2 regions of the Novosphingobium sp. 9U genome follow, and region 1 is predicted to be linked to the other one. Evidence: riboswitches for the same ligand, from Rfam matches in the RefSeq annotation. Region 1 holds a riboswitch; the other holds the start of a gene.

Region 1 (15,297 bases):
TGCGACCGCGAGGAGCGATGGCGGCGGGCTCTCGCTTCAGCTTGTCGGTCTCCCTGAAGACGAAGTGAGCGCCGCTGACGAGCCCGAGAATGTCGCTTCGATTTACTTCTTGGAACCTGCGGACTGCTGAGCAGTTTCTCCTACACCAAGTCTAGGGAGAATATCTGTGACACTCATCATCGCAATCATCGTCGGCGGCATCATCGGCTGGCTCGCCAGCATCATCATGCGCCGTGACGCTCAACAGGGCATTTTTCTGAACATCGTCGTCGGGATTGTCGGTGCAGTGCTCGCCGGTTTCCTGCTTAACCCGCTGATCGGCGGCGGCAACATCATGGCTGGCGACTTCAGCCTCAGCTCGCTGCTGGTTTCGCTGCTCGGCGCCGTGATCCTGCTCGCGATCGTCAACCTGTTTACCCGCCGTTCGGTGCGGTAACTCCAGAGGCTTCGCGTGGGGGAGGGTTCTCCCGCCTCCCGCGCAAAGCCGCTGTACCTGATGGGCGTGTCACCTCACGGTGGCACGCCTTCTTGCTTGTATGGCCTTAGGCGCATCAGCCGAAGGCCGTCGCGAGCCGGAAATGCAAAGGGCCGCCTCTTGCAAGGCGGCCCTTCCATTGTCCTGCTTGACGCAGCAGCTCAGTCGAGCCGTGCCCCCGGGACGGAGGCCGAACTCACATGATCCGCTGCGTGCGGCATTTGACAATGAGACATCAGACCACCTCCTTTCAGTTGTTGAACGATGACCGGAATGTGGGGGTGTGCCAGCCGGTTTCAAGGTCCAAGCTATTGGTTTTCGTCACGATTTGTTGGCGTGCCGAGTGGGTCGCCGCGCTCTGACCGCCACCTGCAGCAACTCTGCCAATTGCGCGCAATCGATGGCACAATCGTGTTGATCCACTTTAAGCGCCGCACCTTCGTGCGGAACGCGGTGGTTGTCCGCGCATTCTCGCAACCGCAAGGCACCCAAGTGCCACACGAAATACAAGGAAACGACCGATGGCAACCCCGACCAGCAACACGCTGGAACCCGTGAACTTCCTCAATCCTGCCATCCTGCTTTCGGGAACGGTCGACTACCAGATGTACGGCAACTTCCGCCAGCAGCTCGCCAACGCGCCGACTTCCGGATTGATCGTGGTGGAGCTTACGACACTGGGCGGAGATCCCGAGGTTGCGCGCATCATGGGCGAAGACGTACGCTTCCACAGCGAGGTCACGCCCGAGCGCCGCTTCGTGTTCCTGGGCAAGGCGGCAGTCTACTCCGCCGGCACCACCTTCATGAGCTTCTTCACGCGTGAGAACCGCTACCTGACGCGGGGCACCCGGGTGATGATCCACGAGCGCAAGATGAACTCCCAAGTGCACGTCGAAGGGCCGCTGACCACCTGCATCGCCAGTCTGCAAGCGACGCTCAACGAGATCAACGAGTCCATCGCGATCCAGAACGAGGGGTTCGAAAACCTCATCCGGGGTTCGCAAGTCGCCATGGATGAAGTGCTGCAGAAGGCTCCTTCCAACTGGTACGTGGAAGCTCGCGAGGCTCTGGAACGTGGCCTGATCGCGGGCATCATCTAAGCCGTAGGGGCGACCTGCGTCTCGCTGATATGGATTAATTCCCCAAGGTAATCAGCCGATTAAGCTTTGGTGATCAGGAACCATCGGGCGGCAGCTAAGTTGTACCGGCAAAGACCTGAAGGAGCTGGAGAGTATGCACGCCGTCACAGACGCCGATCGGGACGCTGCCGAGGAACTGCGCGTGCTTCTGGCGGACGTTTCGGGCTTTTGGCACACGCACGGCGATACCGGGCCGATCTGCATGGCTCTGGCTCGCCATCGCGAACTTGCAGAGCGGCGCCTGCTGGAGAAGATGGGGCAGGCGGCCCCGAGCGCATCGGTCGTCTCGATCGTAGCGCCGAGCCGGGATCGGAGGACGAGACGTCATGCTCGTTCGAGCGCATCCGAGAGGGTTGCCACTCCGTCTCTTGCGGCCGGCTGACGAGCCGCCAACCTCATTTCAGCGTCAGCGGCAAACCTGCCGCAACAAGAACGGCTTCATGCGCGGCTGCGGCGAGCCGTTGGTTGAGCCATCCGGCCTCATCGCGATAGCGGCGCGCCAACTCGTTCATCGGCACGATACCGCCCCCGACTTCGTTCGAGACGATCGCTAACGGTACCAAACACCGGTCCATCGCCGTCACAAAGCCCTCCGTGGAAGCGGCGACATCGCGTTCGGCCAGCATCAGGTTCGACAGCCACAACGTCATGCAGTCGATCAGGATGGCGTCGGCCTCGCGGCTCGCCCGATCGAGAGCATCGGACAGCTCGAGCGGAGCCTCGTAGGTGCTCCAGCGCGATCCCCGATCGGCGCGGTGGCGTGCGATACGGTCGGTCATTTCGGCGTCGTGCGCCTCGGCCGTCGCGATGAAGGCGAGTCTGCCGGGCTGCGCCTCGACGCGCTGTTGCGCATAGCGGCTCTTGCCCGAGCGCGCTCCGCCGACGACGAACAGCGTCCGCATCAATCCGCCTTGCCCGCAAGTGCGATCAGCGCGTCGATGTCGAGGCAGGCTTCCAGGTCGCGTGCCAGTTCATCGAGCGCTGTGTCGACGATATGGTGATGGTCCGCTGCGTCGCTCGCGGCGCCGATCCGTTCCAGCAGCGCTCGCCTCAGCGCGCCAGACGCGAGCAGGCCATGACAGTACGTGCCCATGACGTTCCCGTCGGGAGAGATCGAGCCGTCCGGTCGGTCTTCTTCCAAGAAGGCAAAGGCTTGCGCGCCGGCAGGCACCGCAGTCGAGCCCATGTGCATCTCGTACCCCTCGAATGGGTGATCCAGAGCAGTTCCGCTCACCCGGCGTAGGGTCTTGCGTTCGCCCAGCACGGTCTCTCCCTCCAGCAGGCCGAGGCCCGCGGTGCCGCTTGGCGCACCTTCGATGCCGAGCGGATCGCTGATCGTGCGCCCCAGCATCTGGTACCCGGCGCAAATGCCCAGGATCATGCCGCCGCGTCGATGGTGCGACGCGATGTCGATGTCCCATCCTTGCGAGCGCAGGAAGCGCATGTCCGCGATTGTCGCCTTGGAGCCTGGCAGGACGATCAGCGCGGCATCGGCGGGGATGGGCCGGCCTGGCGGCACCATGACCAGATCGACGTCGGGCTCTGCCTTGAGCGGATCCAGGTCATCGAAGTTGGCAATGCGCGGCAGCATGGGGCAGGCCACCAGGACCCGGCCTTCGCTGCGCTGAGCATTTCGCTCCAGCACGACGGCGTCCTCGCTCGGCAGGCGAGCCACGCAAGGAAGCCAGGGCACGAGGCCGAAGCCACGCCACCCGGTGCGCTGCTCGATCGCGGAATACCCGTCGGCGAAGAGGGCGGGGTCGCCGCGGAACTTGTTGACGATGAAGCCTTGGATCATCGCTGCGTCTTCGGGCTCAATGACGGCGCGCGTGCCGACGAGCGAGGCGATGACGCCGCCGCGGTCGATGTCGCCGACCAGCACGACCGGCACCCGGGCAGCGCGGGCAAAGCCCATGTTGGCGATGTCCCCCTCTCGCAAGTTGATCTCGGCCGGGGAGCCCGCGCCTTCGACGACGACGATGTCGCATCGTGCCCGCAGTCGCTCCCAGCTTTGCAGCACATCGGGCAAAAGGCTGCGGCGCCCCTCACGAAAGTTGGAGGAGCCCAGCGTGCCGCGCACCTGGCCGTGGACGATCAGTTGCGAGGTGCGGTCCGCCTGGGGCTTGAGCAGCACCGGGTTCATGTCGGTATGCGGCTCGGCCCTGGCGGCGAGCGCCTGCAGTGCCTGCGCGCGGCCGATCTCGCCGCCATCGACGGTGACCGCCGCATTGTTCGACATGTTCTGCGGCTTGAACGGCAGCACCCGCAGGCCCCAATTGGCCAGCGCGCGGCACAGTCCTGCGACCAGCACCGATTTGCCGACGTCCGACCCTGTTCCCTGCAGCATCACAGCAGCCACTCGACACCTCCCGTCGCGATCCAGGCTAGCCCGCATGCGCGGACGAACACGCGGCGCGCTTGTTGCATTGTCGCCAGATTTGCCTCGCCGCCATCGCCGATCCACGGCTTGGCAACCAGCATGCCGTCGTAGCGGATCGGACCCGCCAGACGCGCGTTCAGTACTCCTGCCATGGCAGCTTCCGGCCAGCCGGCATTGGGTGAGGCATGCTTCGCGTGGTCGCGCCAGAGCACGCGCCAGCCACCGCCACCAGCCATGCAGATCAGCGCGGCGGAGAGCCGAGCGGGCACGAGGTTGGCAAGGTCGTCCAAGCGTGCACTTGCCCAACCGAACGCGCGCAGTGGCTCTTCCGGATGGCCGACGAGGCTGTCGGCGGTGTTGATGGCCTTGTAGGCCCAGACGCCCGGGAGGCCGAGTACCACAAGCCAGAATAAGGGTGCGATCACACCATCACAGAAACTCTCCGCCAGGCTCTCGATCGCGGCGCGGGCTATGGCCGGCTCATCGAGCCGAGCCGTATCGCGGCCCACGATCATGCCGACCGCGCGCCGCGCCGCCGGCAGGTCACCGCTTCCCAGCGCGACTTCGATGGGTCGGTAATGCTCGAGGAGGCTGCGCTGCGCCAGCGCCGGCCAGGCTGCGAGCGCGACGGGCAGCCAACCCCATGGGCCGGCGAAATAGCGGAGCGCGCTCTCCAGCAGAGCCGCAGTTCCCGCACTGACCGCGACGAGGATTGCCAGCGTCGCCACACCCAGCAGCTTGCGAAGTGCCTGGCTGGTGCGGGGTTTATTCCAGCGCGTCTCGCACCATCCGATCATCCGCGCAAAGGTGCCGACGGGGTGACCGGCTCGTCGGTAGAGCCAGTTCGGCCATCCGATCGTGGCGTCGACCGCCAGGGCAACAAAGGCGACGGGCTCAACCACGCGCGAGCGCCATGCCGAGCCTGGCGAGGGCTTGAGGGTTCGGCGGAAGACCAAAACGCAGAAGGTGAGGGTGGTTGGCGAATGGACGGGTCAAGATGTGCCGACCTGCCAAATCGGTGAATAGCCCATGCGCGTCGGGCGCCTCGACAAGCCGGAACAGCGGACAGGCGCCGCTTGGCTGGAGCCCATGCTCCAGCAGCAATGCGTCGAGATCGCGTGCGGCGGCGGGCAGCGCAGCGCGGGTTCGCGCGATCCAGCGCACGTCGTTGTAGGCAGCGATGCCGAAGCTCAGGGCAGCGGCGCAGACCGGCCATTCGCCGAACAGCTGGCGCAACCGTGCAAGGAGGACCGTGGGAGCAAGGACGAAGCCGAGGCGCACGCCGGCAAGGCCGAAGAACTTGCCGAAAGAGCGGGTGACGATCAGGCGGCGGTTGTCCGCTACCAGATCGGCGACGCTCCATTCGCGTGCGCAGTCGACGAAAGCCTCGTCGACGACCAGCCAGCCGCCGCCTGCCTCCTGCCGTGCAAGCGCCTCCAACATCGCCTCGCGCGAAGTAAGCGCTCCATCGGGGTTGTTGGGGTTGCCGATGACGAGCACGCTTGCACCGCCACGCTCCGGCGTCGCCGCGAAGGCTTCGATGTGCGTGCCGTAGCACAGCGGTAGATGCTCGCCTGGCAAGCGCAGCACCTGTCCGAGCGCCCGCAGTCCCGCCTCGCTGCCTGGGACTGCAAGGCACAGGTGCAGGGGCACGCCGAAGTACTGCGCCGCAGCTCGCTCCAGTTCGGCGAGAGCGGCCGGGTCGGGCAGGGCGCGCCAGTCCACTTCCGGGGGCGACGGAGGTGCCCAGGCCTCTGGGTTGATGCCGACCGAGAGGTCGAGCCAGTCGCAAGCCTCGCCACCGAAGCGCACCCTCGCGTCCGCCAGGCGCCCGCCGTGATGGGTGTGCATGCCGCTCACGCCGCGAGCACCAGCGCACCGAGCAGCATGGTTTCGATCACCTCGATGCCGGCGCCGTGTCCGTCGCCCGAAATCCCGCCGATGCGTAGCCGCAGCCACCAGCCCCACAGCGCAAAGGCTGGTAAGGCGAAGAGCAGCGCCGGTGCCAAGGCGACGCTCGCGGCGCCGAAGGTCAGGAGCCAGGCCGCGGTGGCAGTCCAGGTCGCTCCCGCATCAAACGTGCTGCCCAGGCCTTGATGCAGCGGCGGCAGAACCAGTGTCCAAAGCAGCGGACCGATCCGGGCAATTGCGGGGACGAACACGATCGGGAGCAGCGATCCGCACAGCGCCGCATGCAACAGGACGAGTTTGGCAATCAGCTGCAAGGCGATCGCCGTCACGCCGAAGCTGCCGATGTGCGGGTCAGCCAGTACTGCGGAAATCCGGCGCGGGTCACCATGGCCGGCGCCCGCGGCATCGGCAACATCGCCCAAGCCGTCGAGATGCAGCGCTCCGGTGATCCCCACCCATGCCAGCAGGGCGAGGAGTGCCCCTACCCAGGTGTCACGCTGAAGGCCGAGCCAGGCCGCGCCGGCTACGAACGTACCGACGAAGAGGCCGACCAGGGGAAACCAGCGGATCGCTGCAGCAAGGTGGCGCGGTTCGGCTGCGACTTGTGGCAAGGGCACTCGCGTCATGAATTGGAAGGCGAGGATGAGCGACCTCACACATCCTCTCCGCGCAGACCGACGACTTGCCCCGCGCCCTCGGGCCAGATGCGCACGCTCAGCAGTGCACGGTAAGGCAGGTCGATCGCCCAAACGGCTCGATGATCCAGACCGGTCAGCGCTGAGAGAGCCGCGCGCATCACGCCAGCGTGGGTGACGACGAGGGTTTGGTTGCGCAGCATGGTCAAGGCGGCGGAGACGCGTGCCCGCAGCTCCGACCAGCGTTCCCCCCCGGGCGGAGCTTGCCCCTCCGGATCGTTCCAGAATGACCTGAGAGCCTCGGGATCGACGCTTGCCGGCGCCTGACCGTCCCAAGTACCGAAGTTCAGCTCACGCCATCGTGCATCGAGGCTGAGCGGCAGGTTCAGGTGCCGCGCAAGGCTGGCCGCTTGCGCCGAGGCGCGAACGAGGTCCGAGGTGGCGATGCCGCTCAGTGGCAGGGTGCGCGCGAGTTGGAGCATGCGCGGGCAGTCGTCCGTCACCGCCGGCTCGTCGGTATGGCCGAGCAGCAACCCGGTTTGGGTCGGCGGACCGTGACGCAGGAGATGGACGACGCGCCCGCTCACCACCTTGTCAGTCACTGGGCTCTCGCCACGGCGGCTTCGGCGAAGGTCGCCATGCGGTCGTGCGTCGCCATTGCTGCACGCACCAGCGGCACGGCCAACGCGGCTCCGCTTCCTTCCCCCAACCGCATATCGAGGCGCAGCAGCGGCTCGAGGCCGAGGCAATCGAGCAGCAACTGGTGCGCTGCCTCGGCGGAGCAATGCGCCGCAAGGCAGTGACGCGTGAACTGCGGATGCTGCGCAGCAATCGGTGCGATGGCGGCGCAGGCGATGAAGCCGTCGAGCAGCACCGGAACGCGCTGCAGCCGCGCGGCAAGCATGGCGCCGGCCATCGCCGCGATCTCGCGACCGCCCAGCCGGCGCAAGGTCTCGAATGGGTCGCAGCAGTGCGGCAGGTGGAGCGCCAGCGCTTGTTCTACGGCGTCGATCTTGCGCACCAGCCCGGCGCCGTCCACGCCAGTGCCGGTGCCGCACCATTGCGCTCCGGTGCCGCCGAAGGCCGCCGCGCAGAGTGCCGCCGCGGGTGTCGTGTTGCCAATGCCCATCTCGCCGACCAAGAGCAGCTGCGTGTCCGGGGCGACCACGGCCGCGCCCGCGTTGAGGGCGTCGAGGCACTCGGCCTCGCTCATCGCCGGATCCCTGGAGATATCGCCGGTCGGGCAGTCGAGATCGAGGGGAACGACCGTCAGCTCCGCACTTGCGCACTGCGCGAGCACGTTGATCGCGGCGCCGCCGGTCTCGAAGTTGGCGACCATCTGCGCCGTGACTTCGGCAGGAAAGGCGCTCACGCCGCGCGCCGCCACGCCGTGGTTTCCGGCGAAGATGGCTGCGCGTACGCACCCGAGTTGCGGACGTGGGTTGTCCTGCCAACCTGCCATGAACACTGCGATCTCTTCCAGCCGGCCGAGCGAACCGGCGGGCTTGGTGAGTTCCGCCTGCCGTGCCCGTGCGGCGCGGATCGCATGCTCCGAGGCGCCGGGCAGATGGGTCACGGCGTCGAGGAACGCAGAGCGGTGCGCGAAGGAGATCATGTGCACAGATACCCTTCAGGAGGCGTGCGCACGATGAAGTGGCCCTTTACGCCGGCGGGCCAGTCGGCATAGCGGACCACGCCTTCTTCGCTGGCAGCATGGCGCAGCGCATAGGTGAGGATCGCGTGGGCTGCCTCGCGATCGGGCGTGAAATCGCCCAGCACGTAGCCGACTTTGCCCGGCGCGCGGATGTGGACCGAGCAGTGGCGCTTGCAGGAGAACAGGCAGGGCATTTCCTGCACCGCTACGCTCGCCAGCTCGGGCTCCTCAAGCTGCACGGCGCGCATCGCCTCGGCGAGCAGCGCGCCGCCGCGCTGCCCGCTCTCGTCGTCGCGCGCTTCGGCGGAGAAGCGGCAGGTGGAGCAGACCACCACCGCTGCTCCCTGTTTGACCGGCTCCAGCATCTAGAATCGGCTCCTCAGGCCGAAGTAGACGGTGCGGCCTAGCGAGCCGTAGCCGCTGGTCGTCTGGTAATCCTTGTCGGCGAGGTTCTCGACGCGTGCCTGGAAGGTCAGCGCCTCGGCCACGCGCCATTGCGCGCGCAAGTCGATCAGCCAATAGTCGTCCAGTACCTCGGTGGTGCTGGCGCTGTTGAAGCTCTTGCCGGAGTAACGCGCCGCGATGCTGGCGCGCAGGCCTGCCGGCAGTTCGAACCCGCCTTCCACGTTGGCCAGGTGACGCGGCACGCGAGCGAGCTGGCGGCCGTAGAAGGCGGCATTGTCGCTACGGTCCTCGGCCTTAATCCAGCTATAGTTGCCTTCGACGAACAGCACGTTCCAGTGCGCCGAGCCGGTCAGTTCCAATCCGCGGGCGCGCGCCTGCTTGACGTTGGCATAGTACCCGAAGCGCGTGGTCGTGGTGCCCGGTATGAAGCACTGCGCCGGCAACGGGCCGCGCGTCGGACAGTTGGCGAAGTCGATCAGGTTGTCGGTGTCGCGCTGGAACCACGCAGCGGACGCATGGAAGATCTCGCCGAAGCGGTGCTCCGCGCCGACTTCCCAGCCCTTCGCCTTCTCCGGCTGCAGCCCGGCCTTGCCGTAGATGCTGAAGAGCTGATAGAGGGACGGCGCCTTGTAGCCCTCGTCGTAGCTGGCGCGCAGGATTGTCGCGCCCTGATCCGGAGTGTAGGCGGCGCCGGCGCTGAACACGGTGTTGCCGCCGAACCGTGACTGGTCGTCGTAGCGGGCGCCGGCGTTGAGCGTCAGGCCGGTGAGGGGCGTGAGGCGCACCTGGCCGTAGACACTGTTGGTGTTCGCCTTCGTCGGCACCAGATCATAGGGCGTCAGCGTGTTCGACGGCGAAGCGGTGGTCATCCGCTGCTCCTCCCGCTCGGCGCCGAACACCAGGTCGAGCATGTCTGCAGCGTGGTAGGTGCCCTGGTACTCGAAACGCCGAATGCGGCCGTGAGCGTCGAAGTTGATCTGGCGAATGCGGCGCGCGGGATCGAAGTTCTGGCGGTAGGTCTCGGTCTGCAGCGCCGCGATGCGGTTCACCAGCTTGCCGTCGAGCAGGGCAAAGTTCAGCCCCGCATAGCCCGACCACTCCTCGGTAGTGCCATAGGCGCGTGAGTCTCCGCTGGTGCCGTCGAACTCGTTCTTCGCATCCGCCCAGTAGCCGCGCAGGTCGAGCGACACGCCTGGCGCAAGCTTGACCGTGGCCGTGCCGCTGGCCGCCTGGCGGGTGTAGCCGTCGTCCTCAGTGCCATTGGCGCGAGCCGAGATGCCGTCGGTAGTGAAGGTGGAGCCAGCGATGCGCCAGTCGATCGTTTCGCTGGTGCCGCCGATGCCGGCGCGAGCAGAGACGGTCTGGTGCGTGCCGGCCTCGGCCGCCATGCTGCCTTCGAGAGGCTTCTCGGGCTTGCGGGTCGAGACGTTGACCACGCCGCCGATCGCGTCGCTACTCCAAAGGATCGATTGCGGCCCGCGCAGGATCTCAATCCGCTCGATGTCGTCGAGCATCAGGTTCGAGCAAGCGTAGCCCCCAGCGGTGGAGGAGGGGTCGGCCAGGCGCATGCCGTCGATCACCATGACGGTCTGGCCCGCGTCGGCGCCGCGAATGCGCAGCGAAGTCGCAGTACCGTAGCCGCCATTGCGCGAAAGGCTGATGCCGGGGGTGCGTAGCAGGATGTCGCTGACGGCGATGGGCTGCGCATGCACGATTGCCTGCTCGTCCAGCACGGTGACGCTGGCGGAGTTGCGATCCTGCGTGACGGGCGCACGAAAGGCGGTGACGACGATGCTTTCGTCGGGCGCTTCGTCGGCGTGGGCAGGGGTGGCGAAGAGGGCGGAGAGGACCGAGACAGCGGCCAGGGAAGTAGAACGGATCAAGGGAATCCCCTTCTTGCAAACGGCGTCGTGCCCGCCGGTCGGCCGTTGCAAGAGGGGCATGCGCGCAGAACCCCTGCGCCAAGCAGGGCACGACATGACTCCCCCTTGCGCGGGATCACCCGGCAAGGCGGTTGCTGTCGTTGCGCGAGGGATGACCCTTGCGGTGAAGCAAGGGACCTCGAACACCCGGTGCACCCTGCCCGGATGAAGAACGACTGCGTCAGGCAGGTCTCCTGGCTTGCGGGTCAGCGCCGTTCCGGCCGCCTTCTCAGGACTGATGGTCCCAATGGCGTAATGGCCGGACGGCTCGCCGCTTACAGTTGCAGGGGCAGCCCGGGGCTTTCACCCGAGTTCCCTTTTGATCCCCTCGCGGGGAACCTGTCGCGGCGCGGCCCCTACTGTGGCGATGCGAGAAGCGCAAGGGGTGGAACTGTACGTCCATGAACTAAGATCCGCTGGTGTCGAGCGGGGGAGGGGCGGTTGGCCGCTTGCGATGCGCCAAGACTTGGCTTATCCCCGCGAATGTATCGGGTGCTCGAGAGAGCTTAATCGGGAAGTCCGGGCCGGCGTCGAAAGGCGCCCAAGCCGGCACTGCTCCCGCAACTGTAACTGGTGAGCGCATCGCCACAATGCCATTGGGGGCTCTTCCCCGAGAAGGCGGCGACTAGCGCGTTTGATCCGGAAAGTCAGGAAACCGGCCCGATGCCGTCGTTCCTCTGCGCGGGCGGGATGCACCGGGCGGACGAGGGGCTCGCATCTATGCGGGCAGGACCCTTGGCGGACGACATTCGTGTGTCGCGTCGAAGGGGAGCCATGAAGTCATGATCAAGCGCTGACCAGCCTCGCGGCGAAGCTGTGCTTTGTCCGTGCTCCCTTCTCACGCGAACGGCGCGGCCCTCGGGCTCTCGCCGCCATCCAACGTCCAAGCTTTGGAAGAACAGCCCTCATGAACCGATCTCTCGCACTTGCCTCACCACGCTTCGAGCTCGCAACTTTTGCCGCACTCGCGGCCGTCATGCTGATCACGCGCACCCATTCCTTGAGCCACGTGGTGCACCTGCCCGACACCAGCCTCGCCAGCTTCTTCGTGCTGGGCTACCTCGTACGTCGGCCGACGGCGTTCGGCGCCCTGTTCCTGCTCGGCTTTGCGATCGACGTTTGGAAGATCTACGTCATGGGCGGCTCCGGCTTCTGCTTCACGCCCGCCTACTGGATGCTCCTGCCGGCCTACGGCGTGATGTGGTTCGCCGGTCGCTTCGTCGCGGACAAGTTCGGCGAGCGTCTGTCTGCGCTGCTGCCCGCTGCGGTGCTGCTGCTGCTAGCCACGTTTGTCTCGAACCTGTTCTCCAGCGGCGGTTTCTACTTCCTGGGCGGCCGCTTCGCCGACCCGAGCGTGGCTGAGTTCCTGCCTCGCTTGCAGAAGTACTTCCCCGGGACGCTGCTCGCGACGCTGCTGTGGTCTGGCGTCGGTGCCGCGGCCTATGTTGCGCTGCTGACCGCGCGTCCCGAACTGCGCCGAGCGCGCGCCAAGTGAACGACAGCCTCACCAACGAAGAACGCCGCCACAAGGAGCGCACCGCCAAGCACAAGAAGGTGGTCGACGCCCGCATCGCCGCGGCCAAAGTCGACAAGGGCCTTGTGCTGGTCCTTACAGGTAACGGCAAGGGCAAGTCGTCGAGTGCGTTCGGCATGGTCGCGCGCTCGCTCGGCTACGGGCGCACCGCGGCGGTGTTCCAGTTCATAAAGGGCAAGCAGGACGTCGGCGAGCGCGCGTTCCTTTCGCGTCAGCCCGGCGTCACCTGGGAGAACTGCGGTGAGGGCTTTACCTGGGAGACACAGGACCTGCGCCGCGACATCGCCACGGCCCAGGCCGGGTGGGAGAAGGCCAAGCTGGCGCTGGCCGACCCCGCGGTGTCGCTGGTGGTGCTGGACGAACTGACCTACCTCATCAACTACCGCTACCTCTCGCTCGACGAAGTGCTGCCGCCGATCAGGAACCGACCGGCCATGCAGCACGTCGTCATCACCGGCCGCGCGGCGCACGAGGAGCTGATCGCACTTGCCGACACCGTCAGCGCGATCCGTGACGAAAAGCATGCCTTCCGGGATGGCGTAAAGGCGCAGGTCGGGATCGACATGTGACCCTCGCGCCCGTGCAATGCCCTGCCTTCATGATCTCTGCACCGGCATCGGGGCAGGGCAAGACGACGGTCACGGCTGCGCTGGCCCGGCTTCACCGCGACGCTGGGCGCCGGGTGCGCGTGTTCAAGTGCGGGCCGGACTTCCTCGACCCGATGATCCTGGAACAGGCGAGCGGGGCGCCCGTCTACCAGCTGGACTTGTTCATGGTGGGCGAGGCGGAGTGCCGCCGGCTGCTGCACGAAGCGGCTGTGGAAGCCGACCTGATCCTGGTCGAGGGCGTGATGGGCCTGTTTGACGGTGAGCCGTCCGCCGCCGATCTCGCCATCCGCTTCGGCTTGCCGGTGCTCGCCATCATCGATGCGTCGGCCATGGCGCAGACGTTCGGAGCGCTGGTGCAGGGCCTGGCGACTTACCGCCCCGAACTGAACGTAGCGGCGGTGCTCGCCAACCGCGTCGGCAGCGCTGGACACGCGGCCATGCTGGAGGGCAGCCTGGCACCCGGCGTGCAATGGCTCGGGGCCTTAACGCGTGAGCCCGACGTCGCGCTACCCGAGCGTCACCTCGGCTTGGTTCAGGCGAGCGAGATCGGCGACATCGATGCACGGATTACCAAGGCCGCCGCGGCGCTTTCGCCCGATGCAAGCTGGACGCCGCCGCCGGTGCGCTTCGACCCGCCCGATCCGACCGAGCTCCTGCCACAACTTCTGCAAGGCACGCGCATCGCCATCGCGCGTGACGAGGCATTCGGCTTCATCTACCCGGCCAACCTCGCATGTCTGCGCAGCATGGGTGGCCAACCGCGGTTCTTCTCGCCCTTGCGCGACGTCGCTCTGCCGGATTGCGATGCGGTGTGGCTGCCCGGCGGCTATCCCGAGCTGCATCTCGCGGCGCTTTCCGCTAACCGCCAGATGATCGCCTCCATCCAAGCGCATCACCATGCCGGCAAGCCGATCCTGGCCGAGTGTGGAGGTCTGCTCTACATCCTCGACGAGCTTGATGATGGTCGCGGCCAACGTGCTGCGCTGGCAGGACTCCTGCCGGGCACGGCAACGATGCAGCCGCGCCTGGCCGCGCTCGGCCTGCAGCAAGCGACCCTGCCTTCAGGCACCTTGCGCGGGCACACCTTCCACTATTCAAAACTGGAAACCACGCTCGCCGGCACTTGGCAGGCAGAGCGGCCGGACGGTCGTCTTGGCGAGGCGATCTTCCGGCGTGGCGGGCTGACGGCCACGTACATGCACTTCTACTTTCCGTCGGCACCCCGAGCTGTGGCGCAGATCTTCGGCCGCTAGCAACACCTCGAACCCGTCGCTTGCCGCGAGAGGTGCATGCAGCATGACTTCACGCATGGGTATCCGCTCCCGCAGCAGCCGCCAGCATCGCAGCTGGCGGAACTCATCCCGCTGTCACGCATTTTTTCATCTTGCATTGCAGCATGAGGCTTGCCTAACCTGCTCTCCAAGATGGCGAGTTTGTCGCCGCGGGTCTCGTCACCTACCTAGTGCCCATCTCGCAGCTGTAGGGAAGCTTGCGCCTGATGTTCGCGCGCGGCTGGGGTTGGTCGAGGCCTGGCCGTACCATGTGTTAAAGGGATGCCCCGAAGGGCATACCTTGTTTCGAGCAAGCAGTGAGCCAAGCTCAAGGCTCCGTCGATCAGTATTCCTGACACTTCATGGTGTCGTCTGAGTTTGTCTACCAACGCGACCTCGTCGCGGCTGCCCAAGGAGCATCTGATGCCCGCCCTTCCTGATTTAGAAACTTCGCGGCGGGGCGTACTCGCGGTCGGCGCAGCGGGGGCAGTCGTCGCGTCCACTCCGGCGATCGCGGCCCCGCCAGCCGCACCGCGCGGGCAAGTGCCGGTCGCGCAAGTGTCCTTGCGGATCAACGGCGCCACGAAGACGCTGAAACTCGACCCGCGCACTACTCTGCTGGATGCTCTTCGCGAGCATCTGCATCTGACCGGCACCAAGAAAGGCTGCGATCATGGCCAGTGTGGTGCCTGCACGGTGATCGTCAACGATCGGCGTATCAACTCCTGCCTCAGCCTGGCACTGCAGCACGAAGGCGACGAGGTCACCACGATCGAGGGACTCGGCACTCCGGACAACCTGCACCCGATGCAGGCGGCCTTCGTTAAGCATGACGGCTTTCAGTGCGGCTACTGCACGCCCGGCCAGATCTGCTCGGCCGTTGGCGTTCTCGACGAGATCAAGCGCGGTGTGCCCAGCCAAGTTCAGGCTGACCTGTCGCAGGCGCCCCAAGCCACCAACATGGAAATGCGCGAACGGATGAGCGGCAACATCTGCCGGTGCGGCGCTTACTCGAACATCGCCGAGGCCATGGCCGAGGTCGCAGGAGCCAAGGCATGAAGGCTTTCACATACGAACGCGCGAAGGAACCGGTCGCGGCCGCGCGCGCTGCGGCCAAGCCGGGCGCCAAGTTCCTTGCGGGCGGCACCAACCTGCTCGACCTGATGAAGATCGAGATCGAGGCGCCGACGCACCTGATCGACGTGCAGGACCTGGGCTTCGACAAGATCGAGGCGACCCCTGATGGCGGCTTGCGCATCGGTGCGCTGGTGACCAACACCGACATGGCCGCCGACCAGCGCGTCCGCCGCGACTACCCGCTGCTGACCCGCGCCACCGTCGCCGGGGCGAGCGGCCAGTTGCG
Region 2 (15,297 bases), 1.4 Mb from region 1:
AGGTCCATGGCGGTGATGGCGGCATCGACCGCCGCTTGCGCCTCGCTCGCCGGAGCCCCGCGCCAAGGCAGCCGGCCGAGCGAAACCAGGGTCTCGACCGAGACGTCCCACGCGACCTCGGGGGCCTGCGGAAGGTAGCCGAGCAAGCGTGCGCGCTCGGCCGCGGGCAGCCGGTCGATCTGCGTGCCGCCCAGGCGTACGCAGCCGCTGTCCGGCACCAGCAGCCCGGCGAGCACCGACAGCAGCGTAGACTTGCCGGCACCGTTCGGCCCGCAAATCGCTTTCACGCCGCCGCGGTTTAGCTTGGCCGTCACTGCTTCGAGGCGGCCGGTCACCGTCACTTGATCGAGCGCCAGGCTGTTGTTCATGCCAGGCCCCGCCGCATCTTGAGCAACAGATGCAGGAAGAACGGCGCGCCGATCAGGCTGAGCGCGATGCCGAGGCGCAACTCGCCACCCGCGAGCGGGAGGATGCGGCACAGCACGTCCGCCAGCAACAGCAGCAGCGCGCCGGCCAGGGCGCTCGGGAGCATCAGCGAGGATGGGCGGCGGTCGGTCAGCGGGCGCACGAGGTGCGGCACGATCAGGCCGACGAAGCCGATGATCCCAGCCACCGCCACGCTCGCGCCGACCGTCAGCCCCACGCCGACGATCATCACCGCCTGAAGCCGGCGCGGCTCCACGCCGAGCGAGCGCGCAGCGGCTTCGCCCAGGGTGAGCGCATCGAGGCTGCGCGCGGCGAGCGCCAGAACGGCAATGCCGGCGAGCGTCAGCGGCGCGGCGATCCACACTTCGCGCCAGGACCGGTCGGCCAGCGCGCCCATCAGCCAGGTGACGATCTCGCTCATGGCGAAGGGCGTGGGCGATAGACTGATCGCCAGGCTCATCAGCGCGCCTGCCAGGCTGGCGATCATCAGCCCGGCCAGCGTGAACAGCGCCACCCCGCCGTCGCGGCCTGCGATGAGGGCGAGCAACGCCATTGCCCCGCCGGCGCCGACGAGGGCGAACACCGGCAGCAGGTAGACCGAGGCGGCGTAGCCCGTCCAGAAACTCAGCACCGCACCCAGCGCCGCTCCGGACGACACGCCGAACAAGCCAGGATCGGCGAGCGGGTTGCGCAGAAAACCCTGCATCGCCGCGCCTGCGGTGCCGAGCCCGCCGCCAACGATCAGCGCGAGCACGGCACGCGGAAGGCGGAGCTGGAACAGGATGACGGTGGCGTTGCGGGTGTGCGGGTCGAGCGGGTCAATCCATACGCGCCCGGCGAGCAGGGATAACGGCACTGCGAGGATTAGCGCTAGGACCAGGATAAGGATGAGGCGGCGGGTCATGCGAAGTCGCGAGTGTTGCGGGCGGGCTCCGACAAGCTCAGCCTGGGCGGTGTTGGGGTAAACTCTTTGATAAGGGAGGTAACTTGTTGATCTTGCTTATCTGAGGCGCGGCGTTGCGCGGACATTGCCCCCACACCGCCCAGGCTGAGCTTGTCGAAGCCCTCCCCCACCACCGGCGGTTTACCCGCTTGAACCTCACGCCGAACTCGAGCCAGCTCACCCGCCGCCCGCACGATCGTCGGCCCTCCACACCACAGCAGAGTGCTGTCGAAATGCACGCGGCGCGTGCCTGTCAGCGCTGCCAAGGCCGGATGCGAGAGAAGCCGATCTTCCTGCGACTGCCGCGTTCCCGTGGCGAGGATCACGTCCGGCGGATCGGCCAGCATGCTTTCCAGCGGCAGGTAATCCGCCTGGCGCATGCCCCGTGCCGCCGCGGCGTTGACGAGGCCCGTGCGCCGCATGAGGTCGGCAATCAGAGTGGTGTCGCCCGCGACGATGCCGCCGCTCTCCCAGACGAGCGCCGATGCCGGCTTCGTGCCGTTCGAGGGCGCAGCGCTTCTCAGCGCTTGCTCGATCCGGCGAACAAGTCCCTCACCAGCCTCGGAATTCCCGGTAGCGGCGGCCAGCTCCCGCACTTGCGCCTCGCTGGAAGCCACGCTGTTCACGCTGCCGATAGTGACCACCCGAATGCCGAGGTCACGAAGCGCCTGAACCGTCGGTGCGGGCAGGAACACGTCGGCAACGACGAGGTCAGGCGCCAGCTTGGTGATCTCCTCGACCGAGCCCGAGACGGCGGGGTAGCGCCGCGCCGCAGCCACACCCATCGAACTGGACCCCGGTTCGTGGCTGTAGTGCGAGACCGCCCGCAGCTGTCCGGGAGCAGCCACTTGCGCCAGGATCGCGTCGCTACACGGATTGAGCGACACCACGCTCGGACGCGCCGATCGGATGACCGGCGGCGCCGTGCCGTCCTGGCACCCACCGAGCGCCAGCACGACAGCGGCCAATCCGCTCGCCCCATATCGAGCGAGCGGTGTTCCGCCCCGGCATAGCCGGGGCAGGAACGTCATCGATCTCACATCTTTGCCCGGATGCCGACAAAGCCCGAGCGCCCGGCCGTACCATAGCCGCCTGCCGTCTCGTACTTCTCGTCGGTCACGTTCTCGACCCGGCCGAACACTTCCAGGTGCTCGCCCACGGGCACGCTCGCGCGCACGGTGCCGAGCACGTAGCCCTTGATACGGCCGAACTCGCCCGCAAAGTCATAGCTGTCGCTCACCAGGCGGATGTCGCCGCCCAGGGCAAAGCCGCTCAGCGGCCCCGACTTCACCGGCGTCCAGTCGGTCGAGACGGTCAGCGCATGGCGCGGGCGGCGGGCAAGATCGGTGCCCTCGTCGAAGCTACCCGGCGTGCGGTCGGTGGACTTCACGTAGGTGTAGGACGCCTGCGCCCGCAGCGTCTCGCTGACGCGCGCGCCCAGTTCGAGCTCGAAGCCGGTCGCACGCGCACGGCCGACGTTGATGTAGTAGCCGAACGGCCGCGTGGCGCAGATCGCGCCCGAGCACGAGGTGAAGCCGATCAGATCTCGGCTGTCGCGGCGGAAGCCGGTGAGCGCGAGATGAAGATCGCCGTTGCGGTCGCCGTACTCGATCCCGGCGTCGTAGCTGCGGCTCTTCTCGGGGTTCAGGGTCGTCGTGGGATTGCTGTACTCGGAGAAGAGTTGATAGAGCGTCGGAACCTTAAACCCTTCGCCGTAAGAGGCACGCACACGCCATTGATCCGTCACGACAAAGCTGCCGTTGGCGCCGAAGGTCCAGCGATCACCGAAGCGCGAGTGATCGTCGTAGCGCAGGCCACCGGCAAGCGTGAAGCGATCGCCGTACCAGCCCAGCAACGCGTGGCCGCTCGACAGATTGGCCTTGTAGCGCGCCGCCGGGCTGAAGGCGGACACGGTATCGATGCGCGACCATTCGTGGTCCGCGCCAAAGTCGAGCCGCAGCTCCTGGTTGGCGCGATAGGTGCCGGCCAGTTCCGCGCGGCGGCTCTGCCCTTGCGTCTCCGAGTTGAAGTCGGTGTCGCCGAAGGTCGGGTCATAATAGCGGCGGCGGGTGTCGGACACCTGGTAGCCGGCGTTGAGGTCCAGCGCATCGGAAGTCCAGGCGAGCCCGGCGCGGCCGCCGATCTCGCGCGTCTTCTGGTACTCGGGCGTATCCGCGAATTCGAACAGAGGCGCGGGATACCCGTCGATGTCGAGCTTGCCGCGGGTGTAGCGGCCGACGAGGCTGGCGGTCAGGCCGGGGGTCAGTTCGACATGGGCGCGGCCGCCGGCGCGGTACTGGCGAAACCCGTCGCGCTCGGCGCCGTTCGCGGCCTGGCTCAGGCCGTCGGTGGTGAGGTAGCCGCCGTTCAGGGTCACGCCGTAGTTGTCGCCCGAGACGCCGCCGGTGACCTGGCCGTCGAAGGTGTCGCGCGCGCCGTACTCGGCCGAGGCTTCCAGGCCGTTCAGGTCACGCGAGGTGAGCGCCAGCACGCCGCCGATCGCTTCCGAGCCCCAGACGACCGAATTGGAACCGCGCAGCAGCTCGACGCGGCCGAGGCCGCCGGTGGTCAGGTTGCCGAAGTCATAGCCGCCGCCCGGAGCCGCCACGTCCGCCACGCGCAAGCCGTCGACCAGCACCAGCAGCTGCTGTGAGTTGGCGCCGCGCACGAACAAGCTGGTGGTCGAACCAAGGCCGCCGTTGCGGGCGAAGGTGACACCGGGGAGCCGCTCCAGCACGCGGGTGATGTCCGGGCCTTGAATGGAGGCAATCTCTTGCGTGCCGATGACGCTGATCGGCTGACCGGTGCGGTCGATCGGAAGCTGGCTGCCGGTGGCGAGGACCGTGATGGTGTCAGGGTCGCGGGTCAACGTCGGGTCGTAGAAGCCCGCTTCGTTGGTGGCGTCCGTATCGGCCTGTTGCGCCAGCGCCGGAGTGGCGATCGCGAGCGCCGATGTGAGCAAAAACAGGTACTTCATGTGCAAACCTCCAACCTTGAACGAAGCGCCGTTCATGGCGAGAGGCCCGCGCTTCCCCTCATGGAAGCACGCACCACGCTGCACCGGTTCACCCGCCCGATGCGGAACGACCGTCTTTTCGGGCAGGTCTCCTGGCTCCCGGATCGCTGCCCTTCCCCGCCTTCCCAGCACCCTGAGGCGCCAGTGGCTTGGTTGAGGAAGGGCTCCCCGGTCACAGTTGCGGGCGCAGCTTCGGTTTTGCACCGAATTCCCTCTTGGGTCCGGTTTCCCGGTCAACCCGTGACGTGAGCGCGCCCCTAGTCGCCCGCGCCGGCGCTGGCAAGGGCACGCGATCGACAACGCAAGTCCTTAACCGATTAAGGCTATGGGGCAGCGATGTACCGAATCGGGACGCACGCCATTCCCCTGCTGCCAAGCCATACGCGGGCGCGTAGGCGCAAGATCGACATGGCTCTGACCAGGACTGCATGACCTCTCGCCTCGCTCCGATCTGCCTCGACGAACTGCGCCCGCGGGACTTCGTGGCGCGCGTGGGACACGGCGGCGCGCGGCTGAGGGCGGCGCGCGGACGCTATCGCGCGCGCCTGGCCTTGGCAGTGGCAGGCGCGATCGCGCTCCCCGCCTTCGCCGCGCCCGGCAGCTGGGATGCGTTTTCGGTCGGCGATGCTACGGCGCAGGGCGTCGCTGTCGAACCCCTGCCGTTCGAGCGGGCAGGCGACAGCTTTCCGGGATCGGCCTTCTATTACCTGGAGCTCGACAAGCGCGAGCCCGGGCTTGGCGAGGGCATCCATTCGGACGCGGAAGGCACACCGGGCTCCAGCATCGTCCCTCCGCCGGTCGCGCAATCGCTTCGGATCGACAACAGCGGCGTCGACCGCACCCGCGCCGAACAGTGCCTGACCGCGGCCATATACTATGAAGCCGCGAGCGAGGCCGACGCGGGTCAGCAGGCGGTCGCGCAAGTGGTGCTCAACCGTGTGGCGCATCCGGCTTATCCCAAGACGGTGTGCGGTGTCGTCTACCAAGGGTCCGAGCGGTCGAGCGGGTGCCAGTTCTCTTTCACCTGCGACGGTTCGCTGGCGCGCCGGCCCAATCGGCTGTTCTGGGAACGCGCGGCCGGCGTGGCGCGGCAGGCGCTGGCCGGATACGTCTACGCACCGGTCGGCCTGGCGACGCATTATCATACGGTGGCCGTCCACCCGTACTGGGCGCCCAGCCTGCACTACCTGCTGACGATCGGGGCGCACCGGTTCTACAGCTTCAACGGGCAAGCCGGGCAGCCGCGCATGTTCCGCTATGCCTATCTTGGCGGCGAGCCGCTGCCGGCGCCGCATCGCCATGATGACTCTTCCGTGGCCGTTGCCGCCAGCGCAGCGCTCGATCCCCTGGCGATCCAGAAGGCCTACGACGAGGGTCTGCAGCGCGCGCGCGCCGCCGGTCTGGTGGCGAACCCCGGCGGGCTGACCGCGACGGCCGCCTCTGCTCCGCCGCCTGCCTACACCAGCGAGCTCAAGGAGCGTGGCGGCGATGGCCTCTACCAAGGCAGCAACTTGCCTGAGGGCACGGGCGTGAAGGACGAGTATCGCAACTCCGGGCAGTGGATCCAGAGCCCGACCGGTTGATCGGCGCGACGAGCGGCAATCCTCAACGCCTCTGAAACCATAGCCTATCATCAAAGGCTTAGGAGCGTTCCGTTATCCGTGGCTCACGCGATAACGACACAAGGGCCGCTTCGATCATGACCATCCGCTTTGCCGGTGCCCGAACCCGCGGCAATTGCCAGATACGGGCGTGGCGGTGCCGATCGGCACCGCTCTGCGCTGCCAACGACAACACGCGCACCTTTACCGACAGCGCCGCGCTGGTCTCCGCCTTGCGCCACTTCGCGGACCACGGCCTGGCGGCGGCGGAGCAGGCCGGAGCCTACGCCGCCGCTGCGCGCGACCATGGCGATCCGGCCGCTTCGCAGCACTGGTTGTCGGTGTGCCGGCAGTTCGACCGCCGGCTTGCGGAGCGGGTCGCGGCCCGGCTGCGCCATGCTGCGGAGCGCTGATCCACGCTTGTTGCTACTGCGAACCGTTATCATCTAAGCAGCTGGATCGGAGGTTGTTTTTGCCTTTTGGCGGTTGCAATCGCCCCCTCACAGGCCTAGGCACGCGCGGAACTTATCGGAGCCTGCCGTCGACGGGGCATAGCAGGCCGCCACATCGTCCGCTGCCCCGCTCGTGTGAAGAGGACTGACAGGCTCTATGGCTCGCAAGAAGATCGCCCTTATCGGCGCCGGCAACATCGGCGGCACCCTGGCTCACCTCGCCGCGCAAAAGGAACTGGGCGACATCGTCCTGTTCGACATCGCCGACGGCGTTCCCCAGGGCAAGGCGCTCGATCTTGCGCAGTGCGGCCCGGTTGAAGGCTTCGACGCCCAGATCACCGGTTCGAGCGACTATGCCGCGATCGCCGGCGCCGACGTGGTGATCGTCACCGCCGGCGTGCCGCGCAAGCCCGGCATGAGCCGCGACGACCTGCTCGGCATCAACCTCAAAGTGATGAAGGCCGTCGGCGAAGGCATCAAGGCCAACGCCCCCGACGCCTTCGTGATCTGCATCACGAACCCGTTGGACGCGATGGTCTGGGCGCTGCGCGAGTTCTCGGGGCTCCCGCACAACAAGGTCGTCGGCATGGCCGGCGTGCTGGACTCGGCGCGCTTCTCGACCTTCCTCGCCTGGGAGTTCGGCGTCTCGGTGCGTGACGTCACCAGCTTCGTGCTGGGCGGCCACGGCGACACCATGGTGCCGGTGGTCGAATACTCGACCGTCAAGGGCATCCCCGTTCCCGACCTCATCAAGATGGGCAAGTCGACGCAGGAGCGCATCGACGAGATCGTCAAGCGCACCGCGAACGGCGGCGGCGAGATCGTCGGCCTGCTGAAGACCGGCTCTGCGTTCTACGCTCCCGCCGCCTCGGCGATCGCCATGGCTGAGAGCTTCTTGCTGGACCAGAAGCGCATCCTGCCTTGCGCCGCTTACCTCGAAGGCCAGTACGGTGTGGATGGCCTCTACGTCGGCGTGCCGGTGAAGATCGGCGCCGAGGGCGTGGAAGAGATCATCGAGATCGAACTGAACGACAAGGCCAAGGCAGGCCTGCAGGTCTCTATCGACGCGGTCAAGGAACTGCTGGTCGCGTGCAAGGGCATCGACGAGAGCCTGGCCTGATTTCCCGCATACCGTCGCCCCGCTGATGCGGGGCGACATGATTTTCACGCATGCATCATGGATGCGGCCCCAGCCTCCCCGGGGTGATGAAGGATAGGATCGACTTATGTCCATTCTCGTAGACAAGAACACCAAGGTCATCACCCAGGGCATGACCGGCAAGACCGGCAGCTTCCACACCGAGACGGCGCTCGCCTACGGCACCAAGATGGTCGGCGGCGTGACTCCGGGCCGTGGCGGTACCGAGCACCTGGGGCTGCCGCAGTTCAACTCGGTTCATGAGGCGAAGGCTGCGACGGGCGCCACCGCCTCGTGCGTCTATGTGCCGCCCGCCGGCGCCGCGGACGCGATCCTGGAAGCGATCGACGCGCAGATGGAGCTGATCATCTGCATTACCGAGGGTATCCCGGTGCTCGACATGATCCCGGTTAAGCGCGCGCTGACCGGTTCCAAGTCGCGCCTGATCGGCCCGAACTGCCCCGGCGTGCTGACGCCGAACGAGTGCAAGATCGGCATCATGCCCGGCAACATCTTCTCGAAGGGCTCAGTGGGCGTTGTATCGCGCTCGGGCACGCTTACCTATGAAGCCGTGTTCCAGACGACGAATGCAGGACTCGGCCAGACGACGGCTGTCGGCATCGGCGGCGATCCGGTCAACGGCACGAACTTCATCGACGTGCTCGAACTGTTCCTGGCCGACGACGAGACCGAGTCGATCATCATGATCGGCGAGATCGGCGGCTCGGCCGAAGAAGAAGCGGCGCAGTTCCTCAAGGACGAGGCGAAGCGCGGCCGCAAAAAGCCGATGGCCGGCTTTATCGCTGGACGCACGGCGCCTCCGGGCCGCCGCATGGGCCACGCCGGCGCGATCGTGTCGGGCGGCCAAGGCGGCGCGGAAGACAAGATCGCGGCGATGGAGGAGGCCGGCATCCGCGTCTCGCCCTCGCCGTCCGAACTGGGTACGACCCTTCAGGCCGTGCTGAAGGAACTCGCCTGATCCCGTTCCCCGCCCTGCAAAGCGTCGGGGCGGGAACATCAGCCGACGCATGGGCTTCCCTCCCCGGGAACGTGCCAAGGCCATGAATACTTGATGCAAGCGCCGGGACAGCGTCCCGGCGCGGATAAGGTCTATGCCATGGGCAACGAAACGTTCGACTTCTTCCCTGATGACCCGCAACCGGGTCCCAGCTGGCAGCGGAGCAATTGGCCGCCGGTCGGAGGCGACTACGAAGACGACCTGACCCAGGCGCTGGACCCGACCACGCTCAAGGCGAAGATCGAGAAGGCGGCCAAGACTGCCGGCGCACCGGTCGACGAAGCCCGCATCGAACAGGCCGCATCGGACTCGCTGCGCGCGATGAACCTGATCCGCACCTACCGCGTGCGCGGTCACCTCGCGGCCGATCTCGACCCGCTGGGCGTCTCCACCCGTGAGCTGCCGGCCGACCTGACGCCAGAATACCATGGGTTCACCGGCGACGCTCTGAAGCGTAAGATCTTTCTCGGCGGCTTCCTAGACCTGCAGTGGGCCACGGTCGGCGAGATCGTCGATATCGTGCGGGCGAACTACTGCGGTAAGGTCGGCCTGGAGTACATGCACCTCAGCGACACCGAGGAGCGCCGCTTCCTCCAGGATCGCATGGAGGGCCCCAACAAGCAGATCGAGTTCACGCCGGAAGGCCAGAAGGCGATCCTGCAGGCGGTGATCCGCGGCGAGCAGTACGAGAAGTTCCTCGGCAAGAAGTACGTCGGCACCAAGCGCTTCGGCCTCGATGGCGGCGAGTCCATGATCCCGGCGCTCGAAGCCGTGATCAAGTACGGCGGCCAGCTCGGCGTGCGCGAGATCGTCTACGGCATGGCTCACCGCGGCCGCCTGAACGTGCTCGCGAACGTCATGGCCAAGCCCTACAAGGTCATCTTCCACGAGTTCTCCGGCGGCAGCGCCAATCCCGAGGACGTGGGCGGCTCGGGCGACGTCAAGTATCACCTCGGCACCTCGACCGATCGCGACTTCGATGGCGTCAAGGTTCACATGAGCCTGATGGCCAATCCTTCGCACCTCGAGACGGTAGACCCGATCGTGCTGGGCAAGGTGCGCGCCTATCAGGTCATCCAGGACGACATCGGCGACGACATCGGAGCTGGCGCGAAGCACAAGCAAGTGCTGCCGGTGCTGATCCACGGCGACGCCGCCTTTGCCGGTCAGGGCATCGTCTGGGAATGCTTCGGCCTTTCGGGCGTGAAGGGTTACAACACCGGCGGTTGCATCCACTTCGTCATCAACAACCAGATCGGCTTCACCACCAGTCCGCAGTTCGCGCGCAATTCGCCGTATCCGTCGGATGTCGCCAAGGGCATTCAGGTGCCGATCCTGCACGTCAACGGTGACGATCCGGCGGCGGTGACCTTCGTCTGCAAGCTGGCGATCGACTTTCGCCAGAAGTTCGGGCGCGATGTTGTGATCGACATGTGGTGCTATCGCCGCTTCGGCCACAACGAAGGCGACGAACCCAGCTTCACGCAGCCGCTGATGTACGCCAAGATCCGCCAGCACCCGCCGGTCAGCGCGATCTATGCCGAGCGCCTGAAGCGCGAGGGGGTGATCGACGACAGCTTCCTGCCCGAGACCGAAGCGACGTTCGTTCAGCATCTGGAAGAGCAGTTCGAGGCGGCCAAGAGCTACAAGGCCAACGAGGCTGATTGGTTTGCCGGGCAATGGAGCGGCTTCAACAAGCCGGCCGACCCGGAGACTTCGCGCCGCAACGTCGACACCGGGATCGACGCCAAGCTGTTCGACAGCCTGGGCCGCACGCTCACCACTGTCCCTGAGGATCTGACGATCCACAAGACGCTCGGCCGCGTGCTCGATGCCAAGCGCGAGATGTTCAAGTCTGCCGACGGCTTCGACTGGGCGACCGCGGAAGCCCTGGCGTTCGGCAGCCTCGTCTCCGAAGGATACTCGGTCCGCCTCTCGGGCCAGGACTCGGGACGCGGCACCTTCAGCCAGCGCCACGCGGTGTGGGTCGACCAGACCGACGAGCACAAGTACGTGCCGCTCACCACGCTGCCCCATGGCCGGTTCGAGGTCCTGGACTCAACGCTCAGCGAATATGGCGTGCTCGGCTTCGAGTACGGCTACGCCAGCGCCGATCCCAAGACCCTGGTCTTGTGGGAAGCGCAATTCGGTGACTTCGCCAACGGGGCGCAGATCATCATCGACCAGTACGTCGCCGCCGCCGAAGCCAAGTGGCTGCGCGCGAATGGCTTGGTCATGCTGCTGCCCCACGGCTACGAAGGCCAGGGGCCGGAGCACTCGTCGGCCCGCCTGGAGCGCTACCTGCAGCTGTGCGCGCAGGACAACATCCAGGTCTGCAACATCACCACGCCGGCCAACTACTTCCACGTCCTGCGCCGGCAGATGCACCGCCCGTTCCGCAAGCCGCTGATCATCATGACGCCCAAGTCGCTGCTGCGTCATCCGCTGGCGAAGTCGCCGGCGAGCGAGTTCGTGGGCGAAGGGCACTTCCGTCGCATGCTGTCGGACCCCAAGGCACCCACCGATACAGCCACCAAGAAGGTCGTGCTGTGCTCCGGCAAGGTCGCCTACGATCTGATGGAGGCGCGCGACGCCGCCGAGATCGACGACGTCCAGATCATCCGCGTCGAACAGCTTTACCCCTTCCCGGGTGAGCCGCTGGCCGCACGCCTGTCGCGCATGCCGAACCTCGAAGAGGTGGTGTGGTGTCAGGAAGAGCCGCGCAACAACGGCGCGTGGTTCTTCGTCGGCTCGCAGATCGAGGATGCGATCGAGCAGTCGAACCTCAAGATCGGTCGTCCGCGCTATGCTGGCCGGGCCTCCTCGGCCTCGCCGGCGACCGGCCTCGCCAAGCGCCATGCCTCCGAGCAGGCCGCCCTCGTTGCCGATGCCCTGGGCCTCTCGGTCCGTTCCGAAATCCGTCGCAAGCAGAAGGCTTGAGATCCACGATGTCCAGCGAAGTCAAAGTTCCCACACTCGGCGAGTCCGTTTCGGAAGCCACAATCGGCCAGTGGCTCAAGCAGCCCGGCGAAGCGGTGTCCGCCGATGAGCCCATTGCCAGCCTCGAGACCGACAAGGTCGCGATCGATGTCATGGCGCCGCAAGCCGGTGTTATGGGCCAGCACATCGCCAAGGAAGGCGACACGGTGGTCGTCGGCGCATTGATCACGACGATAGAGGACGGCACCGGCGCGGCTGCGGCGCCCAAGGCGGCCGTTCCTGCGCCGGCCCCGAGCGCTGCCCCGGCCGCGACGTCCGCGGCCGCGGTTCCGGCTCCCGCTGCGGCGGATGACATCAGCGGCGGTTCCTCGGTGCTCTCGCCGGCGGTGCGCCGCGCGGTGCTGGAGCATGGCATCGACCCGAGCAAGGTGAAGGGCACCGGCAAGGACGGCCGCATCACCAAGGACGACGTGCTCGCCGCGGCCCAGGCCAAGACCGCGCAGGCTCAGCCGGCGGCCACCGCGCCCGCCGCTGCTCCGGCCTCTTCGGGTGGCGAACGCCGCGAAGAGCGCGTCCGCATGACCCGCCTGCGCCAGACGGTCGCCAAGCGCCTCAAGAGCGCGCAGGACACGGCCGCGCTGCTGACCACGTTCAACGACGTCGACATGAGCGCCGTCATCGAGGCGCGCGACAAGTACAAGGACGTGTTCCAGAAGAAGCATGGCATCAAGCTGGGCTTCATGAGCTTCTTCTCGAAGGCTTCGGTGCTGGCGTTGAAGTCGATCCCCAGCGTCAACGCGCAGATCGACGGCGATGAGATCGTCTACTTCGACTACGTCGACATCTCTATTGCGGTCTCGGCGCCGAACGGCCTGGTCGTGCCGGTGGTGCGCGACGTCGACAAGCTGTCTTTCGCCGGCATCGAGCAGGCAATCGCCGACTACGGCAAGCGCGCCAAGGACGGCACGCTGACCATGGAAGACATGAAGGGCGGCACCTTCACCATCTCCAACGGCGGCGTCTTCGGCGGTCTGATGTCGACCCCGATCATCAACCCGCCGCAGTCAGCGGTGCTGGGCCTCCACCGCATCGAGGACCGCCCGGTCGTCCGCAATGGCGAGATCGTGATCCGCCCGATGATGTACATCGCGCTCAGCTACGATCACCGCCTGATCGACGGCCGCGAGGCGGTGACCGCGCTCAAGACCATCAAGGAAGCGATCGAGGATCCGACGCGCCTGCTGATCGACCTCTAAGACCTACCCTCCCCATCCCGCAGACCCGGGATCAGGGCACAAGAAGCTGGAGCCAATCATGGCTGAATACGACTACGACGTCCTCGTCATCGGTGCCGGCCCTGGCGGGTACGTCGCTGCGATCCGCGCCGCGCAGCTCGGCTTGAAGACGGCATGCGCCGAGGGCCGTGAGACGCTGGGCGGCACCTGCCTCAACGTCGGCTGCATCCCGTCCAAGGCCATGCTGCATGCGTCGGAGTATTTCGACGCCGCCGCCAATGGCGCGATGGCGAAGATGGGCATCAAGGTCACGCCCGAGCTCGACCTCGACACCATGCACGCGCAGCGCCGCGATGCGGTGAAGGGCCTCACCGGCGGTATCGAGTTCCTGTTCAAGAAGAACAAGATCGACTGGATTAAGGGCTATGCCAGCTTCCAGGATGCGCACACCGTCCAGGTTGGTGACAAGCAGGTCACTGCCAAGAACATCGTGATCGCCACCGGCTCGACCGTCACTCCGCTGCCCGGCATCGTCATCGACAATGACAAGGGCGTCGTGGTCGACAGCACCGGCGCGCTGGAGCTGAAGGCCGTTCCCAAGAAGATGGTCGTCATCGGCGGCGGCGTAATCGGGTTGGAGCTGGGTTCTGTGTGGCGGCGCTTGGGCGCCGAAGTCACCGTCGTCGAATTCCTCGATCAGCTGCTGCCCGGCATGGATGGAGAGGTCCGCAAGGAAGCGGGCAAGATCTTCAAGAAGCAAGGCATGGCGCTCAAGCTCTCGACCAAGGTCACGGGTGTGGCCGTCGCGGGCAACACGGCCAGCGTGACCGTCGAACCGGCTGCGGGCGGTAACGCCGAGACGCTGGAGGCCGATGTCGTGCTCGTCTCGATCGGACGCCGCGCCAACACCGAAGGTCTGGGCCTCGACAAGATCGGGCTGGAGCTGAACGGGCGCGGTCAGATCGAGACCGACCACGACTTCGCCACCAAGGTCGATGGCGTGTGGGCGATCGGCGACGTGATCCCCGGCCCGATGCTGGCGCACAAGGCTGAGGACGAAGGCATCGCCGTCGCCGAGAATATCGCCGGCCTGACCGGCATCGTGAACCACGACGTGATCCCCGGTGTCGTCTACACCGCGCCCGAGTTCGCCGGCGTCGGCTTGACCGAAGAGCAGGCGAAAGAGCGCGGCGCGGTAAAGGTCGGCAAGTTCCCGATGCTGGCCAACTCGCGCGCCAAAACCAACCACGAACCCGACGGCTTCGTGAAGATCATTGCCGATGCCGAGACCGACCGCGTGCTGGGCGTGTGGTGCATCGCCTCGGTCGCCGGCACCATGATCGCGCAGGCTGCACAGGCCATGGAATTCGGCGCCACCAGCGAAGACATCGCCTACACCTGCCATGCGCACCCGACGCACTCGGAGGCGATCAAGGAAGCGGCAATGGCGGTGACCGGCAAGCCGATCCACGTCTGATCGACGCGATGCAGGCAACCTTTCTAGCCGTTCACACACGATGACCTGAGTTGCTTCGGGCGACGAAGCGTTCGCACCGGAGGAACGTAGCGCTCCCGACCCTCGTTTCGTCGCCACTATCGCCGTGGCCACCAACGAGGAGTAACGGACATGAAGAACAAGACAGGTATCGCCACTGCCATCGCCCTGGGCGCACTGTCGCTGACGATGGCCAGCCCCGCTTTCGCCGGCAAGGCCAACGATGCCCGCAAAGCAATCGCGGCCGCGCAAGCCAAGATCGAGACGGCGCATACGCTCGGTGCCGGACGCGCCCTGCCCGCCGAGTCCGCGCAAGCCGACGAGGCGCTGAAGTTGGCGCAGAACGACTTCAAGCACGGCGAGAAGGACAAGGCGATCGAGGAGGCGACGCACGCCGAAGCGCTGGCGAGCACCGCGATCGGATTGATGCAGCAGGACAAGGACGCAGCGCTCGCCGCGGCGCGTGATCAGCAGGCCACCACCGCTGCGGTTGCGCAGGACCAGATCGCGCAGGCCCAACAGCAGGCCGCCGACGCCAACGCCCGTGCCCAGCAGGCCGCGCAGTCCGCCGCCGAGGCGCGCAACGCAGCGCAGCTGGCCGCAGCCACTCCGCCGGCTCAGGTCGAGACCACAGTGACCACCCAGCAGGCGACCAGCGCACCGCGGAAGACCACGCACAAGGTCGTACGCCGTAAGGTGAGCCGCCCGGCCACCTCTTCGACGAGCGGCAAGGTGACCACCACGACGACGGTCAGCACCGGCACCAACTGACGCTGGCGCCTCAAGATAGAAAAGCCCGGAAGGTCAGCGCGACCTCCCGGGCTTTTTCTTTTGCATTCAGACTGCGGTCGCAGATCAACCCTTCTTGAGGTGCCGGCGCCCGAGCAATTCGGCGATCTGCACCGCATTGAGCGCCGCACCCTTGCGCAGGTTGTCGGACACGCACCACAGCACCAGGCCATTGTCGACCGTCGGATCGTCGCGCACGCGGCTGACGTAAGTCGCGCCGTCGCCCACGCACTCGACCGGAGTG

The links. A riboswitch is a leader RNA that binds a small molecule or an ion and turns the genes downstream of it on or off. The one in region 1 is predicted to bind cobalamin.
Region 2: linked by a shared signal. The riboswitch ahead of GV044_RS05090 (TonB-dependent siderophore receptor) and the one ahead of GV044_RS11590 (hypothetical protein) in region 1 are both predicted to bind cobalamin.

What each region holds. Positions count from the first base shown of each region.
Region 1 is NZ_LR732469.1:2,468,655-2,483,951, forward strand. It holds gene GV044_RS11525 (spore coat protein U domain-containing protein) at 1-68, shown strand, start outside; gene GV044_RS11530 (GlsB/YeaQ/YmgE family stress response membrane protein) at 167-436, shown strand; gene GV044_RS11535 (peptidase S14) at 997-1,575, shown strand; gene GV044_RS11540 (hypothetical protein) at 1,709-1,996, shown strand; gene cobU (bifunctional adenosylcobinamide kinase/adenosylcobinamide-phosphate guanylyltransferase) at 2,010-2,516, opposite strand; gene GV044_RS11550 (cobyric acid synthase) at 2,516-3,973, opposite strand; gene cbiB (adenosylcobinamide-phosphate synthase CbiB) at 3,961-4,896, opposite strand; gene GV044_RS11560 (aminotransferase class I/II-fold pyridoxal phosphate-dependent enzyme) at 4,889-5,845, opposite strand; gene GV044_RS11565 (adenosylcobinamide-GDP ribazoletransferase) at 5,851-6,561, opposite strand; gene GV044_RS11570 (histidine phosphatase family protein) at 6,558-7,142, opposite strand; gene cobT (nicotinate-nucleotide--dimethylbenzimidazole phosphoribosyltransferase) at 7,139-8,155, opposite strand; gene GV044_RS11580 (DUF1636 domain-containing protein) at 8,152-8,559, opposite strand; gene GV044_RS11585 (TonB-dependent receptor) at 8,560-10,482, opposite strand; cobalamin riboswitch at 10,688-10,879, opposite strand; cobalamin riboswitch at 10,995-11,200, shown strand; gene GV044_RS11590 (hypothetical protein) at 11,429-12,016, shown strand; gene cobO (cob(I)yrinic acid a,c-diamide adenosyltransferase) at 12,013-12,624, shown strand; gene GV044_RS11600 (cobyrinate a,c-diamide synthase) at 12,654-13,916, shown strand; gene paoA (aldehyde dehydrogenase iron-sulfur subunit PaoA) at 14,358-14,993, shown strand; gene GV044_RS11610 (xanthine dehydrogenase family protein subunit M) at 14,990-15,297, shown strand, end outside.
Region 2 is NZ_LR732469.1:1,106,437-1,121,733, reverse strand. It holds gene GV044_RS05105 (ABC transporter ATP-binding protein) at 1-368, opposite strand, end outside; gene GV044_RS05100 (iron ABC transporter permease) at 365-1,330, opposite strand; gene GV044_RS05095 (ABC transporter substrate-binding protein) at 1,327-2,400, opposite strand; gene GV044_RS05090 (TonB-dependent siderophore receptor) at 2,406-4,346, opposite strand; cobalamin riboswitch at 4,450-4,642, opposite strand; gene GV044_RS05085 (cell wall hydrolase) at 4,814-5,968, shown strand; gene GV044_RS05080 (hypothetical protein) at 6,085-6,399, shown strand; gene mdh (malate dehydrogenase) at 6,596-7,558, shown strand; gene sucD (succinate--CoA ligase subunit alpha) at 7,665-8,555, shown strand; gene GV044_RS05065 (2-oxoglutarate dehydrogenase E1 component) at 8,694-11,534, shown strand; gene odhB (2-oxoglutarate dehydrogenase complex dihydrolipoyllysine-residue succinyltransferase) at 11,543-12,790, shown strand; gene lpdA (dihydrolipoyl dehydrogenase) at 12,849-14,246, shown strand; gene GV044_RS05050 (hypothetical protein) at 14,397-15,035, shown strand; gene GV044_RS05045 (aspartate-semialdehyde dehydrogenase) at 15,120-15,297, opposite strand, start outside.